Regions from separate parts of the Fusobacterium ulcerans genome, predicted to be linked through region 3. Evidence: riboswitches for the same ligand, from Rfam matches in the RefSeq annotation. Region 3 holds a riboswitch; each other region holds the start of a gene.
What was found. Region 3 has a riboswitch for thiamine pyrophosphate ahead of thiC (phosphomethylpyrimidine synthase ThiC). Riboswitches for the same ligand answer to the same signal wherever they lie in the genome.

Region 1 (5,546 bases), 1.4 Mb from region 3:
AGTATAATAGTGATTGTATTGACAATTGTTCCTATCATGATAATTTCCCCCTGCTCAAATATTTTATCATATTATACAGCAGCATGAAAAAAATAGAAAGTTAAAATAGAAACATTGCAAGAAGTGTTATCCCTGTACTTCCTATCAAAACTATATAATCCCATTTTGTAACCTTTAGTTTTATATATTCTGTTCTTTTACTTTTAGCATTGAATCCTTTTGATTCCATAGCCATTGCAATACTCTCAGAAGATCGTACAGCTGTTACAAGCATTGGGAGCATAAATATATTTCTTTTTACTCCTCTGGCTCTATAGGCATATCTCATGTTCTCATATTCTTGTCTTATCACTGGAATAAATCCATAAGCTGCAAGTATTCCATATGCAAAATTTCCTGGAAGATGAAACTGCTGCATAAGGCTGATTATAAAAAGTCTCGGATCAGTAGTAAATACAAAAAGAAGTCCAAGACCTGCATAGGCAAGTATTCTTACTGAAAGCTGCAATCCATTTTCTACATTTCCAATAATTACAACTGTCTTGGTAAGGCTGGTTACATCTTCAGCTGTTCCTGAATTGCTGTAGAGCATTCCTGTAAAAAATACTCCCCCTGCCAGAAGGAGTACTGGGAGAAATGCAAGAAGAATCTTTTTCACTGGAACTTTATTAATGACCATAAGCATAATACATATACAGAATACTGAAAAGTTTAAACAATAATTATATTCAAAAGAAAGGAGTAGAGAAACTAGAAATATAGTCAGTCCTTTATAGCCTGGATTGAGTTTTATCATACTTCCACTCTCCTTATATTTTTATCATCTGTTGTTTCATAGATAAAGTCTGAATATTTGAATACAAGATTTCTGTCATGAGATACCATTACCACAGTGATTCCATCTTCTTCAGCTTTTCTTTTAAGAAACTCCATTATCTCTATGCTTGTCTTATTATCCTGCCCATAAGTAGGCTCATCACAAAGGATTATTTTCTGTCCAGCTCCCAACATAGATAAAACAGCAAGTTTTCTCTGCTGCCCTTGACTAAGTGAAAACGGAGAAAAATTTCTGTATCTGTAAAGTTCAAATTCTTTTAATAAATTTTCTGCTTTCTCTAAAAGAATTTTTTCATTCTCTTTAGGATATCTTTTTTTCAGAGTAAACATTATCTCTTCTATCACTTTATATGTAATAAATTGATTTTGGGGATTTTGAAAAACTATTCCTATAGTATTTATAAATATCTTCTCTTTGATTTTTTTGATATCTGTTCCAAATATTTTTATATTTCCAGACAATATTTTAGAGATTCCTGCTATTGCTTTAAGAAGAGAGGTTTTCCCAGCTCCACTTTTTCCAATTATTGAAGTAATACTTCCCTCTTTTATCTTAATATTAATATCTTCCAATAACGATTCCTTTTCATATGCTATTTTTAATTTTTCTATCTCTATGGAATCTGCTCTATCTTTAAATTTTTCACATTTTTTCAGATAATTTTTTTTATATTCCTCTTCATCTATTATATCAACAAGATATTTATCAATATTTTTATCAACAAAACTACACCCTTTTCCTAAATGGAGAAGAGTGTAATCTATATCTTTCCAAAGAGATATTCTGTGGTCTACAGCTATTATAGTCACTTCTTTATCTCGATTTATATTTTTCAGTATATTTACAATTTCCTGACTGCTTTCATAATCAACATTGGCAAAAGGTTCATCTAACACTATAATTTTGGGCTCTACTGCCAATACACATGCCAGTGAAAGTTTTTGCTTTTCTCCACCTGAAAGTGATGATATTTTTCTGGCTCTCAGATATTCTATCCCAGTTTCATTTAAAACTCTGTCTACTACTTCATCCATTTTTTCCACAGGAAAAGCAATGTTCTCCAGACAGAATATTATCTCATCTTTTACTATATCCATACAAAATTGAGTATCAGCATTTTGAAACATCATCATAATATATTCTGCTCTTTTTTCTGGAGTATACTCATTTATATCTTTTCCAAAGAGCACTACTTCTCCTTTGGAAAGTATTCCTTTGCTGCTTGGATAAAGTCCTGCTGCCACATTGGCAAGAGTACTTTTCCCACAGCCAGAAAACCCTGTTATCAGATATATTTTTCCTTTATTAAAAGAATATGTAAATCCATCTACTATATTTTCTTTTGATGTCTCTCTATATTTGAAAATGATATCCTGACATTTTAAAACTTCTTCCATAGATTAATCTTCCATTTCAGGATCATTATTCTGTCCAAGAACATATCCACTCAATGCCCCTGTTCCAGCTAATTTATCAGCAGCAATTTTACAGATGATTCCTGAAAATACCACTGAACTGATAAGCCTTACTATAAACATCCATAAAAGCATCATTGGAGAATATTTTACAAATCCCCCTCTAATAAATCCCCATATAAAACTTGCTACACAAGCTGCTGCTGCTGCAAGGCACATATTCATCATAGAAAAGTTTCTATATTTATTCTTAGCAAATACAAGCTCCGGCCCCATTCCTTGAATTATTCCAGAAAGAATAACTATTGGTCCAAACATATTTCCCATGATAACCTCTATCAGAGCAGAAAGTACTTCTGATACTACTGCTACTCCTGATCTCTGTACGATATATGGTACAAAAGTAGAAGCCATAAACCACACCCCAAAAAGTATCTCATAGGCAAAAGGTGCCAATCCAAAAGGAGCAAGTATTGTTGCAAGAAAATTAGCAAAATATACAGCTCCTAAATATATAAATGAAAATATTACAGAAAAAATTGATACCATTATTACATCTTTTAGTTTCCAGTTAAACATTTTTCCTCCTGATATCCTAGTCTTTTGTTGGACTATTTACTGAAATAGTAACCTGTAAAATATAGTGTGACAGATTTGCCTCTCCATATTGGAATATCTCTTCCAATACACCAAATACATCATGAACATCTCCCTCTAGAATAGATATATAGTGAGAACTTTTAGCAAAAACTCCCTTGTCTTTTGCTGTCATTACTGCTTTAGCTATATGTTCCATATAGTCCTCTTCTCCCATTGGGTAGAAAGATATTTTACTTACAACATTAAATTTTTTATCTTTAATATTCTTTTCATTTACTTTTTCATCATCCACTTCCATAAATGAATCTGCATCAGTATCCCCTGGACACCCTTTAGAAAAAGTAGCTTCAAGAGCCATATGTACATTTTCTTTATAAGCATTTACAAAAAGACCCTTAACCACATCAAATACATGAGTGCTTTTTCCTCTCACACAAGTGCTTAATTTATCAGTTTGCTTCCACACTTTTGATGTGTCTGTTTTTTCAAGTCCCCCAAGAATAATATCTACAAAATTATCAGCCATTGGATAAAGAGAAAATCTACAACCAGATACTCCCTTACTTGCTCCACCTATACACCATAAACAATCTTTTAATCCCATTAAAAAAACCTCCTTTTATCTCTGCAAAAGGAGGTTTGATTACTTAAATAAATAATTCACACATTACTCCTTTCGCCGGTATTATCCGAATCAAGTTATGTGGGTTCAGGAACTTTCCTATCTCAGCCTTTTGGGCACCCCAGTAATTCAACTAAATTATAATATCACTATTCCTTATGAATGTCTAGCATTTCTTAAAAAAATCTGGATTTTAAAATATGAATTTTATTTATATAAATCATATCTTCAATCTTTGTTTTATGTTATTATATTTTTATACAGGAAACATAGGAGGGAGAAATGGAAAATATAAAACTTATCATCACTATTCAATGTGAAATTGCCAAAAGAAGATGCAGTGGTTTTCATTGTATGAATTCATTTTTTACTAGAACAGGAATATTTAAAGATTACCCTAAAAGTGAAGAACTTAGATTTCTTACCTTTCAATGTGGGGGATGTCATGGAAAAGGTATCAACAGTCTTTTAGGAAATGTCAACAAACTAATTGCTAAAGAAAATCTTATCACTAAAGATGAAGTTGCTATACATTTTGCTTCATGTGTAGCTTTTGATAATCATCATTCTGACAGATGTCCATTTATCAATGCTATGAAAAAAATAATAAACAAAATGGGATATGAAAATATTGTTGAAGGAAGCTATCTTTCTAAAACTGCTACAAGAAGAAGAGAAGAGGGAGTATACAAGGATTATATTGCCTTAAATAAATAAGAATAACACCCCAGTAATTAGAATGATTTAATCAACCTAGATTACTGGGATTTTTTTTAATTATTTTTTTATTATAAAATTATTTACAGTATTTCATAGCAATGCAAAATGAGGACTCTTGAAAACAGGCTTCATATAGCACAAGCAAAAAGGGTGTCCAGCAGGGTCTATCATAACTCTCCAACTATCAGAAAATTGTTTCTCTGCCATTGTTGCTCCACATTGAATTGCATACTGAACTGCTTCCTCTAAATTATTAACAGCAAAGTCTAAATGTGCCATTTGCTGTTGAGTTTCAGATTTTTCTGGCCACACAGGAGGTACATAATCAGGATTACGCTGAAATGTTATCCCAGGATATGCCCCTTGATATGTTCCTGGAGGACAAATACAGGCATAATCTTTATCATAAAAAGCTATTTCCCATTTGAGCAAATCAGCATAAAATTTTGCTAATTTGTAAGGCTCTAGACAGTCTATTGTAAATGAGTACATCTTGATTTTCAATTCATCATTCATTATGCAAAACCTCCTAAAATATTTTTTAGATTTATTATGTTTCGTCCATAAATAAAGCTTTATTTTTATAAAAATAATCTGTCCATATCTATAAATATTCTTATATTATTTATCTGTTTTTAATTTATCCTATGGAAGCTTATATCCATACTTTTCAAGAACTTCCAAAGGAAATTCAACTCTCATTGTAAGAAGTGGATCCACTACTTGACATACTGCCATATCAGAAATTAAAGACATAAGCATTCCTGTTCTCAAATCGCTCTGCCCAGAAGCATTTTTTACAAACTCAAACATCTCTTTTGCTGCCATATCTCCTGCTTTATCTAAAGTTTCAGCAGACTGTATAGTCATAACCTTTTCTCCAGAGTATAAAAATGGTACTGGAAGCTTTATATTTTTTAATACACTTACCTTTACAGTTATCTCACCAGCTGTTTCCAAACCACAGATAAAAACTTCTCCATCTCCCATTAAAGCATGGATATCTCCCATAGAGAGAAGTCCTCCATCTACATTTACAGGAAGATAAATTGTAGAACCTGTTGTTATTTTTTTACAGTCCATATTTCCACCATGTTTTCCTGGTGTGATTGTTGGAATTCCCTCTTCTCCTTCTGGAGCTGTCCCAATAACTCCTATCATAGGATTTACATCTAATTCCAATACATCATCAAATAATATTTTATTATTTCTGATAGAATAAATTACAGCTTCTCTTTTATCATATTTCTCATGAAAAACTCCTCCAATATTTGAAGAACGCATTACTCCCCATGGACGAAGCTTTATATCTCTTATCTCAACTTTTAATATATCTCCCTTTTCAGCTCCA
Region 2 (5,546 bases), 360 kb from region 3:
GGCTTGGATGTTCATTAGAACCATCTCCAGCATTGATTACAGGATTTTTTGAAACTTCAGAGGCGAATTTAGGTCCACCTTCTATATTATGTCTCATAACAATGATATCAGAATAAGCTTCTACCATTTTTACTGTATCTCTTAGAGATTCTCCTTTTTTAACAGAAGTAGCATCTGGAGAATCAAAACCTAGAACTTTTCCTCCAATTCTATATGCAGCAGAAGTGAAAGATAATCTTGTTCTAGTAGATGGTTCAAAGAAAAGGCTTCCCACTATTTTCTCATCTATTAATTTAGGCTCTGGTTTTTCAGATAATTCAAGAGCTAAATTCAAAACTTCTAAGACTTCCTCTTTTGTCAAATCTTTTATTGATATAAAATCTTTCATATTACCCTCCCATGAATACAATAATATAAAAAAGGGAATGAAAATCACAAAATGATGTGACTTCCATTCCCTATAATAAAAATGTTTTTTAAAATATTTAAAAATAGAAAAATAAAATAAAAGAATCCTAAGATAAAAACTGATATATTCAATTTATCATCAAATATCTTCATATATCCATAGCCTCCTTATATTTTTCTATATCTTGATTATAATATCATACTTTTTAGAAAAATTCAAGAGAAAATTCATGTTATTTTTTTAAAATTTCTATCAATTCTGATTTGTATCTATCAAGATTATTAACGAGGTCTTTTACTTGTTCATCACTAAGCTTTACAGTCTTTTCTGTAGTTGGAACAAACTTAAATTCTTCAGTAAGAGGAGTTTCAATAACTGGGAACATATAGTTCTTTTTAGGAACCAGACTTTGAAATTCTTCACTAAGAATATATTCCATAAATTTTTTAGCTCCCTCTTTTGTTTCTTTTTTATTTACAAGAGATGCACCTTCTAAATACATAAAAGTTCCATCTTCTAAAAGGAAGCTGCTGAATCTGCTTTGTTCTTCATCTTGTGAAAAGAAAAGATTGCTTGTAGCATATCCAACCATCATAGGAGCTTCACCAGCTGTAAATTTAGCAAATGCTTCACTCCAACCGGGTTCAGCTGTATATATGGCAGGTTTTAAAGCAGTCCAGAAATCTTTCCAGTCTTTTCCATAGAGAGCTATACTCCATAGAAGAGCTTCTTCCCCAGTAGATGAAGTAGCAGGATTTTCAACTAAAAGCTGTTTTTCCAGTTTTCCAAGTTCTGTAAGATTTTTTGGAGGAACAGGGATTTTTTTTGTATCATAGTTGATAGCAAGAAGTCCATAGTCAAAAGGAGTTACATATCCTTCTTTATCCATTATAAAGTCATTACTCTTTATATTAGAAGTATTTTTAGGGATATAAGGAGTGATAAGATTTTCCTTTTTTGCTATTTCAGTGCTTAAAGAAGTCAGTCCAATAACAACGTCTGCCTTAGGATTTTTTTCTTCAAGTTTAAGTCTTGATACAAGTCCATCAATAGATATGAATTTAATATCCACTCCAGTTTTTTCTTTAAATATTGGAGCAAAAGTTTTTCCTATCCATTTTGTAGAGCTGGGTCCGTAAACTACTATTTCTTCTGAAAAAGAAGAGACAGACAATAATAAAAATAATGATAAAACAAATTTTTTCATAACATCCTCCTAGAAATTTTGGGAGCAATAAAAAAAGCTGCCTGAGAAAGATAACAAGACAACTTCAAAACATTTCCTACGCTGGCATTATCCAAATCAGGTTTGACGGTCGAAATAAAATTTCCTCTCAGCTTTTCAGCTCCCGTATGATAATATTTAATTATACAAACTAACTATACACTTGAATATAAGGTTTGTCAAATAACTGCTTTATATTTTTTATTCTTTGTTGTATAATCTAATATATCATATAAAAAATAAAAAGTAAAAGAATTTAAGGAGGATTTTATGAAAAAAATACTACTGATGATATTTTTTGCAGTTTCAATGTCAGCTTTTGCCGTAGATGGTTATTTAAGAATAGGAGCAATAACTGAAACTAATTCATACAATCATGAGAGCGGGTCATTTGAAAATTATGCACCAACATTTAGTTTTGAGGCAACTCAGGATTTTCTTCTTGCTGATTTGGGAGCAGGGATAGCATATAATGGGAAAACTGGAGGTACTGATATAGGAACAGTTCCAGTATATCTTGTAGCAAGATGGAATCTTCTTCCAGTATTTTTCGAACCATACATTGTATTAAAAGCTGGTAGAGTGCTTATGACAAATGAAAGTGTAAGAAATTCAAGTCCAGATGGAAAAGGATATATAGCTGGAGGATTTGGAGTAGACTTTATGCCGTTCCAAGCAGAGCTTCTTTATTCAGAAACAAAAATAGATGGAGACAGAAGAGGATCAGATAGATTGAAACAATTATCTTTAGTTTTTGGATATAGAATATTCTAATCTGGAGGAAAAAATGTATAGAACAGAGGTAACATCCAAAAAGATATCTATGGAGGAATTGAAAAAAGATTACTGTGATAGAGAAAAGTTTGAAAAATTCTGTAAGGAATGCAGAAACTATGGAAGTACATGGTCATGTCCTCCCTATAATTTTGATGTAGAAGATTATCTAAAAAATTACAGCTACATATATCTTGTAGGAGTTAAAATTATTTTTGATGAAGAGACTTTGGATAAAGTAAATACAAAAGAGAAAATAAATGACTATACTACAGAAACTCTTAAATATATGAAGGATAAAATAATGATGGAGCTTTTGAGAGTGGAGAAAAGGTATGAAGGAAGTAAAAGTCTTTCTGCTGGGGGCTGTAAAATATGTGATGACTGTTCTAGAAAAAATAATACTCAATGCCAGCATCCTGATATGATGAGATATTCTCTTGAATCAATGGGATTTGATGTAGGAGGAATTTCAAGCAGGTTATTGGATTATGAATTGAAATGGGCAACAGAGACTCGTCTGCCTGAATATTTTTCTTTAGTTACAGGACTTATGACTAAAAGAGAGATAGAGGGATTTGAAAAGGAACTTAGAATGTTAAAGTAAATGATATCTGCTCTAAGCAGCTGAAAATATTTAAAATATCAAAAAGAGAGAAAAGTGAAATTGAGCTGAGAAGGACAAAAAAATTCTATCTTAGCTCTTTTCTTATATTTTTTAAAATACTAAATTTCAATTTAGATAAAAGATATATAAAAACTTCTGGGGGGCTTTTATGAAAAATATTCAAAAACATTTCATCCTTGTAATTATGGTAGTGGTATGTATTATTTTATGGAATCAAATTGTAGTTATGAAATATGGAACAACTCTTCCAACATATTTGAAATATTCATCACCTATTACAGAAAGGGAAAAGGATTATTTGAAGGTTCATAGCCCAATTCGGCTGGGAAGTGATATTACCGCTCCTCCAATTTCCTACTATGATAAAGCTACAGGAGAGTATGCTGGACTGATTGTTGATTATGTAAATTTTCTGTCAATTGAAACAGCAACACCTATTACTATAAATATGTATACTTTTTACAATTTAGTGGAAGCTTTGAGAGAGCAGAAAATTGATGTATGTGATATGTTTCCCAGTGAAAGCAGAGCAAAGGAATTTGATTTTTCTATTCGGATATATCGGTTGAAAACTGTAGTTATTTCTCCAAAGGATGGAAGTAATATACTGGATATTATGGAGTTGTCAGGAAAAAAGATAGCAATTCCAAAAGGAGATTTAGCAGCAGAGTATATCAATAATTTTTTAAAAGAAGAAAGAAAACCAATGGTTCAATTTGTTCCAGTTAATGATACAAAAACAGTTCTGGAACTTTTGCAGCAGGGGGTTGTTGATGCTGCAATAGGAGATGAAGTTGTTATTTCTACTTATTGGAAAGAGTACAATGTTTATGAAACTCAGAAATACAATGTGATTCTTTTATATGAAAAGGATGTAGTATTGGCTGTGAATAAAGATTCTGATCTGCTGCTGACAGTACTTAATAAGGGTATTTTACAGATGAAGAAAAATCAGATAGTGCCAAAGGTTCAACAGAAATGGTTTGGAATTTCCGAGTCTATAAGAGGAGAAAAAAGAGAGCTGGAGTCATTTATTAATATTGCAATTATTTTGCTTATATGTTTAATTGGACTTTATATATGGAATTATTTTCTTAAAAGAAGAGTGTTGGAGAAAACAAAAGAAATTGAAGAAAATAAGAAAAATATCAGTATGATATTGAATAATCTGGATATAGCTCTGTTTATTATAAATGAAGCCTGTGTAGTGATAGAATGCAACCAAGCCTTTTTGACTTTACTTTCTCAAAGCAGGAAGGATGTAGTGGAAAAAAGCCTTTTTGAATTTTCTTTTTTATCTGAACTATTGGAAATATCAAAATATTCTCAATGGAAGGAAGATATTAGCCTTAAATTTAGAAAAACAATAAAAAGCAGATGTTATGAAGTTAAACTATCTCCTTATATTTCAAGAGAAGAAAAGCTTAGAATTTTAAGTATAGAAGATATAACAGAAAAACTTATTATAGAGAGAAAGCTCCATCAAGAAAATAAAATGATAACTATAGGACAGATATCAGCTGGTTTGGCACATGAAATAAGAAATCCTCTTGGAACAATAAGAAATGGAATTTATCTTATTAAAATGAAAGTATCTAATAAATCCCAAGAAAAAGCTATCAGTATGATGGAAAATTCAATTCAAAGGGTTAATAATTTGATTGAACACTTACTTAGATTTTCAAGAACAGCATCAGATAAATGTACTCAGGAAAACATTGAAACAATAGTAAGTAATATAATGACTTTAATGGAAACAAAGTTAAAAGCTAAAAAAATTCAATATCATGTTAATTTAGAGGGGAATTTTACAGTAACTCTAAATATAGAGGCTGTTAATATTATTTTAATTAATCTTATTGAAAATGCAATTGATGCTTTTTTAGCTGATAAAGAGGACAATTTAATACAAATTTCTATTTCTACTACAGAGGATTCTCTTCGTTTTTTAATTGAAGATAATGGAGTGGGAATATCAGAAGAAGCACTTCCTTATATTTTTGATCCTTTTTATACAACAAAAGGAGAAGGACATGGTACAGGGCTGGGGCTATATCTTGTATATAATGAAGTTAAAAAATATAATGGAGATATCTCAGTTGAAAGTCAATATGGGATAGGTACAAAGTTTTTTATTTCTATTCATTTTTAAAAAGGAGAATTAGATGCTTGCAGATTATAAAATTTTAATTGTAGATGATGAAGCAGATTACAGAGAGATGTTTTCTCTCATATTAGAGGAGAAAGGGTATTGTATTTATCTGGCTGCCTGTATCGCAGAAGCGAGAGAAATCATCAAGAATCATAAAATTGACATGGTAGTAACAGATCTGATTATGAAAAATGAAACAGGGATAGAGCTTCTTCATTGGATAAAAAAATATGATGCTGAGATAGGAGTTATCATTGTTACTGCATATGGAACAGTTGAAACAGCAGTTCAGGCGATACAGAATGGGGCATATAATTATTTTATTAAAAGTAATGATCCGGGAACTTTACTTTTGGAT
Region 3 (5,546 bases):
CTGATCTTTGAAATAAAACTGTCTGTTGAGATTTGATTCTTCAATAATATCAAAATCTCCAAATTTCAACTCTTTCACACCTGATCTCACAAGATGAACAGCTGTGTTAGAACCTATTCCACCTGTTCCAGCTATTCCTATTCTCATACTAATGTCTCCCAGTCCTTATATACTACTTCCAGACCTCTTCCTCTTATAGCTCTTACTATATCCTCTACATCCCTGTTGTCAGTTATATCAAATTGAGCAGTAGATTCATTTTCATGTGAATATCCTCCAACTTCTGTTTTAGACCCAGCAGAAAACTTAGTTACTCCCAAAGCTACAATATTATCTCTCATTGCTGCACTTTCTCTAGTGGAAAGAGTTATTCCTGCCTTTGGCTGAAATATTCTGTTAGCAAGGAGTATCTGCACAAAAGTCAAATCATCTACAGCATAGCTGTCCTTTAGATTTCCTTCTGCTTCATTTACTCTTGGAAAAGATATACTGAATTCACTGTTTGGATAATTTTCCATGAGATATTTCAGATGAAGCCCTGTCTTAAAAGCATCACTCCTGATACCTCCCAGTCCAAGAAGAGCACCTATTCCAATAGTTCTGATTCCTGCCTTTGCTCCTCTTTCCGGTGTATCAAGACGATATTTAAAGTTTCTTTTCTCTCCAGATAGATGCACCTGTTCATATCTTTTTTCGTCATATGTCTCCTGATATACAGTGAGTCCATCCAGTCCATCTTCTGCCAGATATCTATAATCTTCTTCATCTAAAGGCATAACCTCTATCGAAACAGAGGAGAAATATTTTTTCAATACATCTATTCCGCCTTTGAGATATTCTTTATCTACCAGCCCTTTCGCCTCTCCTGTAAGAAGAAGTATATTTCCGATTCCGCTTTTAGCTATTTCCTGTGCTTCATGCTCTATCTCTTCAAATTTCATATGTCTTCTTTTTATATGATTCTTTTTTGAAAAACCACAGTAGACGCAGTTGCTTGTACAATAATTTGAAACATATATTGGAAGATACAATCCTATTACATTACCAAAGTGCTGTCTTGTAAGCTTTGCAGCTTTTACTGCCATCTCTTCCAGATGATCTTGAGCCTTTGGTGAAAGGAGGTTTAAATAATCATATATTCCCAGTTTATCCTTCCCTATGCTTTTTTTTATATCTTCATCTGTAACATTAGAAAAATAGTTTTCAAAATCAAAATCTTTCCATTTTACAAGTTCATCATAATAGCTCACTTATTTGTCACCTCTGAAAAGAAATCCAGTCAATGGTGATGAAGCACTGGCATATCTCTTTTCCTCTGCTATTTTAGCCAGAAAAGCTTCCCTTCCAGCTTCTACTGCCAATGAAAAAGCTCTTCCCATTTTCACTGGATCTTGTGCTGTAGCTATTGCTGTATTTACAAGGACAGCGTCGCATCCCATCTCCATAGCTATTGCAGCATCAGATGGTCTTCCTATTCCAGCATCTACTATGATAGGAACTCTGTTAGTTTCCAGCATCATTTCTATAAGGGGTTTAGTTACTATTCCTCTGTTAGAACCAATAGGCGACCCTAAAGGCATAACTGCTGCTGCTCCTGCATCTTCCATTCTTTTAGCTGCTATAAGGTCAGGCATCATATATGGAAGTACAATAAATCCTTCATCAGCTAGTATTTTTGTAGCCTTTATTGTTTCTGAATTATCTGGCATAAGATATTGAGAATCATTGATTATCTCTATTTTGATAAAATCACCACATCCAGCTTCTCTTGCTATTCTCGCTATCTTTACAGCTTCCTCTGCTGTTCTTGCTCCTGATGTATTAGGAAGAAGAGTTATATGTTTAGGGATATAATTCAATATATTTTCTTTAGGATTTTGAAAATTTATTCTTCTTAATGCCATAGTTATTATTTGTGACCCACTGGCTTCCAACATAGGAGCTACTAAATTTTTATCTGAAAATTTTCCAGTACCTGTAAGAAGTCTGCTTCCAAATTCATGTCCTTTTAATATAAACTTATCCATTTTACCTTCCTTTTTTCTATCTAAAATATATAATTTTTCATAAAAACTTAAAGGATTGTGTAATTTATGAAAGAAAGTTAGATTAATACAGCGAAATTGAACGCTAAAAAATATAACTGTTTGAGGCAAAGCTGAGTTCCAGTAATTAAGCAATTTTAATTGTTATAATTACTGAGATGCAACAGCAAAGCTGTTGTAATCCTTCTTTGCCATGAGCCTAATTAATCAAGTTTCTCGAATATGAAACAATCCTTGGTTTTTTACATATAAATAACTAGTAATCAAACTTTCTTCTACCCTCCAGATACAAAAGAAAGTACTTCTATTTCTGCATTTTCAGATATTTCAGTAGCTTCCCATCTATCTTTTTTTACTATTTCATCATTTACAAGAACAACTGCTCCACCGAGTTCTATCGACCATTCTCTTTCCAGTTCCATAAGAAGCTCTTTTACAGTGGATATTTTTTCTGATGAATAGTCCTTTCCATTTAAAAGTATATTCATATTTTCTCCTTGTAATATTAATCTAAAATCTCATTGCATCTTTTCATTGGGCAAAGATCTCCACACATAGTACATACTTCCTCTTCTATAGGAGCAGAGGATGCTCTGTAAGCTTCTGCCTTCTCAGGATCTATACATTCGCTGAACATCCCTTTCCAGTTAAGCTCTCCTCTGAATTTACTCATTCTGTGATCCCACTCTATAGCTCCTTTTAATCCCTTTGCTATATCAGCAGCGTGTCCAGCTATTCTCGATGCCATTATTCCCTCTTTCATATCTTCCAGAGTAGGCAGTCTCAAATGCTCTGCTGGTGTTACATAGCAAAGAAAATCTGCTCCAGATGATGCTGCAATAGCTCCTCCAATAGCTGCTGTAATGTGATCATATCCAGGAGCTATATCTGTAACTAAAGGTCCTAATACATAGAAAGGTGCATTGTGGCATAATTTTTTCTCAATCTGCATATTTGTTACAATCTCATGCATAGGTACATGACCTGGTCCTTCTATCATTACCTGTACATCTTTTTCCCATGCTCTTTTTGTAAGCTCCCCAAGTATTAAAAGCTCCTGAATCTGTGGTGCATCTGTTGAATCATGAATACTTCCCGGTCTAAGTCCATCTCCCAGACTAAGTGTCACATCATATTTTCTACAGATATCAAGGAGTCTGTCGTAATGCTCAAAGAAAGGATTTTCTTTATCATTCAGCATCATCCATTGGAATAATATTGAACCTCCTCTGCTTACTATTTTAGTCAGTCTCTTATTATTTTTTAATCTATCTACACAAGTTCTGTTTAGACCTGCATGAATAGTAAGAAAATCAATTCCATCTTCACAATGCTCCTCTACTACTCTGAACAATTCCTCTACAGACATGTCTTTTATATTTTTTCCAAGCTTTGCAACTGCATCATACATAGGTACTGTCCCAAGCATAACTGTTGATTTTTCCACAAGCTCTCTTCTGAATTTCTTAGTATCTCCAAAAGTACTCAAGTCCATTATTGCATCTGCTCCATATTCAATAGCTTTTTGAACTTTTACCATCTCTCCACAGTAATCACAGCAATCTTCTGATACTCCAAGATTTACATTAACCTTAGTTTTAGTTCCTTCTCCAACGGCTCTTGGATAAAGACTTTTATGATTGATGTTAGCTGGTATAACAACTCTTCCCTGAGCCATTTTTTCCATAAGCTCTTCCCTTGTCATATTTTCATCTCTTGCTACTATCTCCATCTCTTTTGTGAAGATGCCTTTTTTTGCTGCTTCCATTTGTGTTGAATACATATTTTTTCCTCCTAAGTTTTTTATTCCTGAGTTATAGGGCAGAAAATAAAAAATGCCCTATACCAAACGGTATAGAGCAATGTGCTACTTTCTGCCAGATAATTCTAAATAAGGCTGAAAAGATAACTTGCTTCCCTCCGCTGGTACTATCCAGATCAGGTTCCAAGGGTCAGGTTTTATCCTTCTCAGCTTTTCAGCTCCCCTAGCAGTTTTAATTATTATTTTCTTTTTTACGATTCGATTATATTACTTAAAAACATTTTTGTCAAATTTTTTCTTTTTCTTACACACTATTGAAAATTTCTTAAAGTAAATTGTTCTTTCCTATTTAAAGTCTCCTTCTTTCCTATTATATTCTTCCAGTCCTTTTTTTACTACACCGGATAATCCAATAAGTGCGATTATATTAGGCAGTACCATAAGTCCGTTGAACATATCAGCAAGTTCCCATACTAGCTCCACTTTTAAAAGGCAGCCTAGAAATATGAAAACTAAAACCACATATGAATATATGTCCACACTTTTCTTACTGGAAAAAAGATATCTGATATTTGCTTCCCCGAAGAAATACCAGCCTATAATAGTAGAAAAAGCAAAGAAAAGAAGAGCAACAGCTACAAATATTGTTCCTAATTGTCCCATTCCTTGTTTAAATGCAAACTGTGTCAATGTTATCCCTGTCATTTTTCCATCTATCGGTACATTTGACAATATTATAAGAGCAGTTATAGTAAGTATTATAAATGTATCAAAAAATACTCCAAACATTGCCACTATACCTTGATCTATAGGATTCCTGACTTTGGCTATAGCATGGGCATGAGGTGTACTTCCCATTCCTGCTTCATTGGAAAACAATCCCCTTGCAACTCCATATCTTACAGCCTGCTTTACCCCCACTCCCAACAGTCCACCTGTGGCAGCTCTAGGGTTGAATGCTCCTACAAATATCATTTCTATTCCATGAATAGTTCCACTCAAGTTAGAAAGAAGTATATATAGTCCTCCTATCATATACAATACAGCCATAAAAGGTACTATTTTTTCTGTGAAGGAAGCTATCTGCTTTACTCCGCCTCTGAATATAAGACCTGCTACAACAACAGTTATAGCTCCCATAATAATTGGATTTATTCCAAAGGCTTCCTTAAATGCTTCTCCAATAGAATTTGCCTGTACCATATTTCCTACAAACCCAAGAGCGATTATTATAGTTACGGAAAAAAATACTGCCAGACCTTTGCATTTTAATCCTTTGCTGATATAGAATGCTGGTCCACCTCTCACTTCTCCGTTTATATCCTCTTTGTATATCTGAGCAAGAACAGCTTCAGCAAATATAGTTGCCATTCCGAAAAAAGCTGTTACCCACATCCAGAATATAGCTCCAGGTCCTCCTGCTGCTATAGCAGTAGCTGCTCCAGCCAGATTTCCAGTTCCAACCTGTGCTGCTACAGCAGTAGCTAAAGATTGAAATGAATTCATCCCTTTGGAATCTGCCTGACCCTTTCTTGAGCCTCTATGAAATACCCTTCTAACACTGTCCATAAATCTAGTGACCTGAACTCCTTTCAGCATCACTGTAAACATTATTCCTGTTCCACACAGTAAAAAAATCAATAAGTAACTCCAAAGAACATTATTAATGCTCTTTACTACCTGCAATACGCTGTCCATTTTCCCTCCTCTTTCCCTAAGAATTTCAATAGTGTTATAAT

Region 1: linked by a shared signal. The riboswitch ahead of C4N20_RS07160 (YkoF family thiamine/hydroxymethylpyrimidine-binding protein) and the one ahead of thiC (phosphomethylpyrimidine synthase ThiC) in region 3 are both predicted to bind thiamine pyrophosphate.
Region 2: linked by a shared signal. The riboswitch ahead of C4N20_RS11680 (thiamine ABC transporter substrate-binding protein) and the one ahead of thiC (phosphomethylpyrimidine synthase ThiC) in region 3 are both predicted to bind thiamine pyrophosphate.

Annotation. Positions count from the first base shown of each region.
Region 1 is NZ_CP028105.1:1,528,318-1,533,863, reverse strand. Features, by position in the region: gene C4N20_RS07180 (DUF554 domain-containing protein) at 1-38, opposite strand, end outside; gene C4N20_RS07175 (energy-coupling factor transporter transmembrane component T family protein) at 101-796, opposite strand; gene C4N20_RS07170 (ABC transporter ATP-binding protein) at 793-2,235, opposite strand; gene C4N20_RS07165 (ECF transporter S component) at 2,239-2,832, opposite strand; gene C4N20_RS07160 (YkoF family thiamine/hydroxymethylpyrimidine-binding protein) at 2,849-3,457, opposite strand; TPP riboswitch at 3,508-3,609, opposite strand; gene C4N20_RS07155 (CGGC domain-containing protein) at 3,758-4,192, shown strand; gene C4N20_RS07150 (VOC family protein) at 4,286-4,711, opposite strand; gene C4N20_RS07145 (acetamidase/formamidase family protein) at 4,841-5,546, opposite strand, start outside.
Region 2 is NZ_CP028105.1:2,520,672-2,526,217, forward strand. Features, by position in the region: gene pyrB (aspartate carbamoyltransferase) at 1-388, opposite strand, end outside; gene C4N20_RS11680 (thiamine ABC transporter substrate-binding protein) at 642-1,616, opposite strand; TPP riboswitch at 1,673-1,772, opposite strand; gene C4N20_RS11685 (hypothetical protein) at 1,905-2,408, shown strand; gene C4N20_RS11690 (DUF2284 domain-containing protein) at 2,422-3,015, shown strand; gene C4N20_RS11695 (ATP-binding protein) at 3,185-5,188, shown strand; gene C4N20_RS11700 (sigma-54-dependent transcriptional regulator) at 5,202-5,546, shown strand, end outside.
Region 3 is NZ_CP028105.1:2,883,183-2,888,728, reverse strand. Features, by position in the region: gene thiF (sulfur carrier protein ThiS adenylyltransferase ThiF) at 1-147, opposite strand, end outside; gene thiH (2-iminoacetate synthase ThiH) at 144-1,250, opposite strand; gene C4N20_RS13300 (thiazole synthase) at 1,251-2,027, opposite strand; gene thiS (sulfur carrier protein ThiS) at 2,321-2,533, opposite strand; gene thiC (phosphomethylpyrimidine synthase ThiC) at 2,551-3,828, opposite strand; TPP riboswitch at 3,944-4,042, opposite strand; gene C4N20_RS13285 (alanine/glycine:cation symporter family protein) at 4,153-5,505, opposite strand.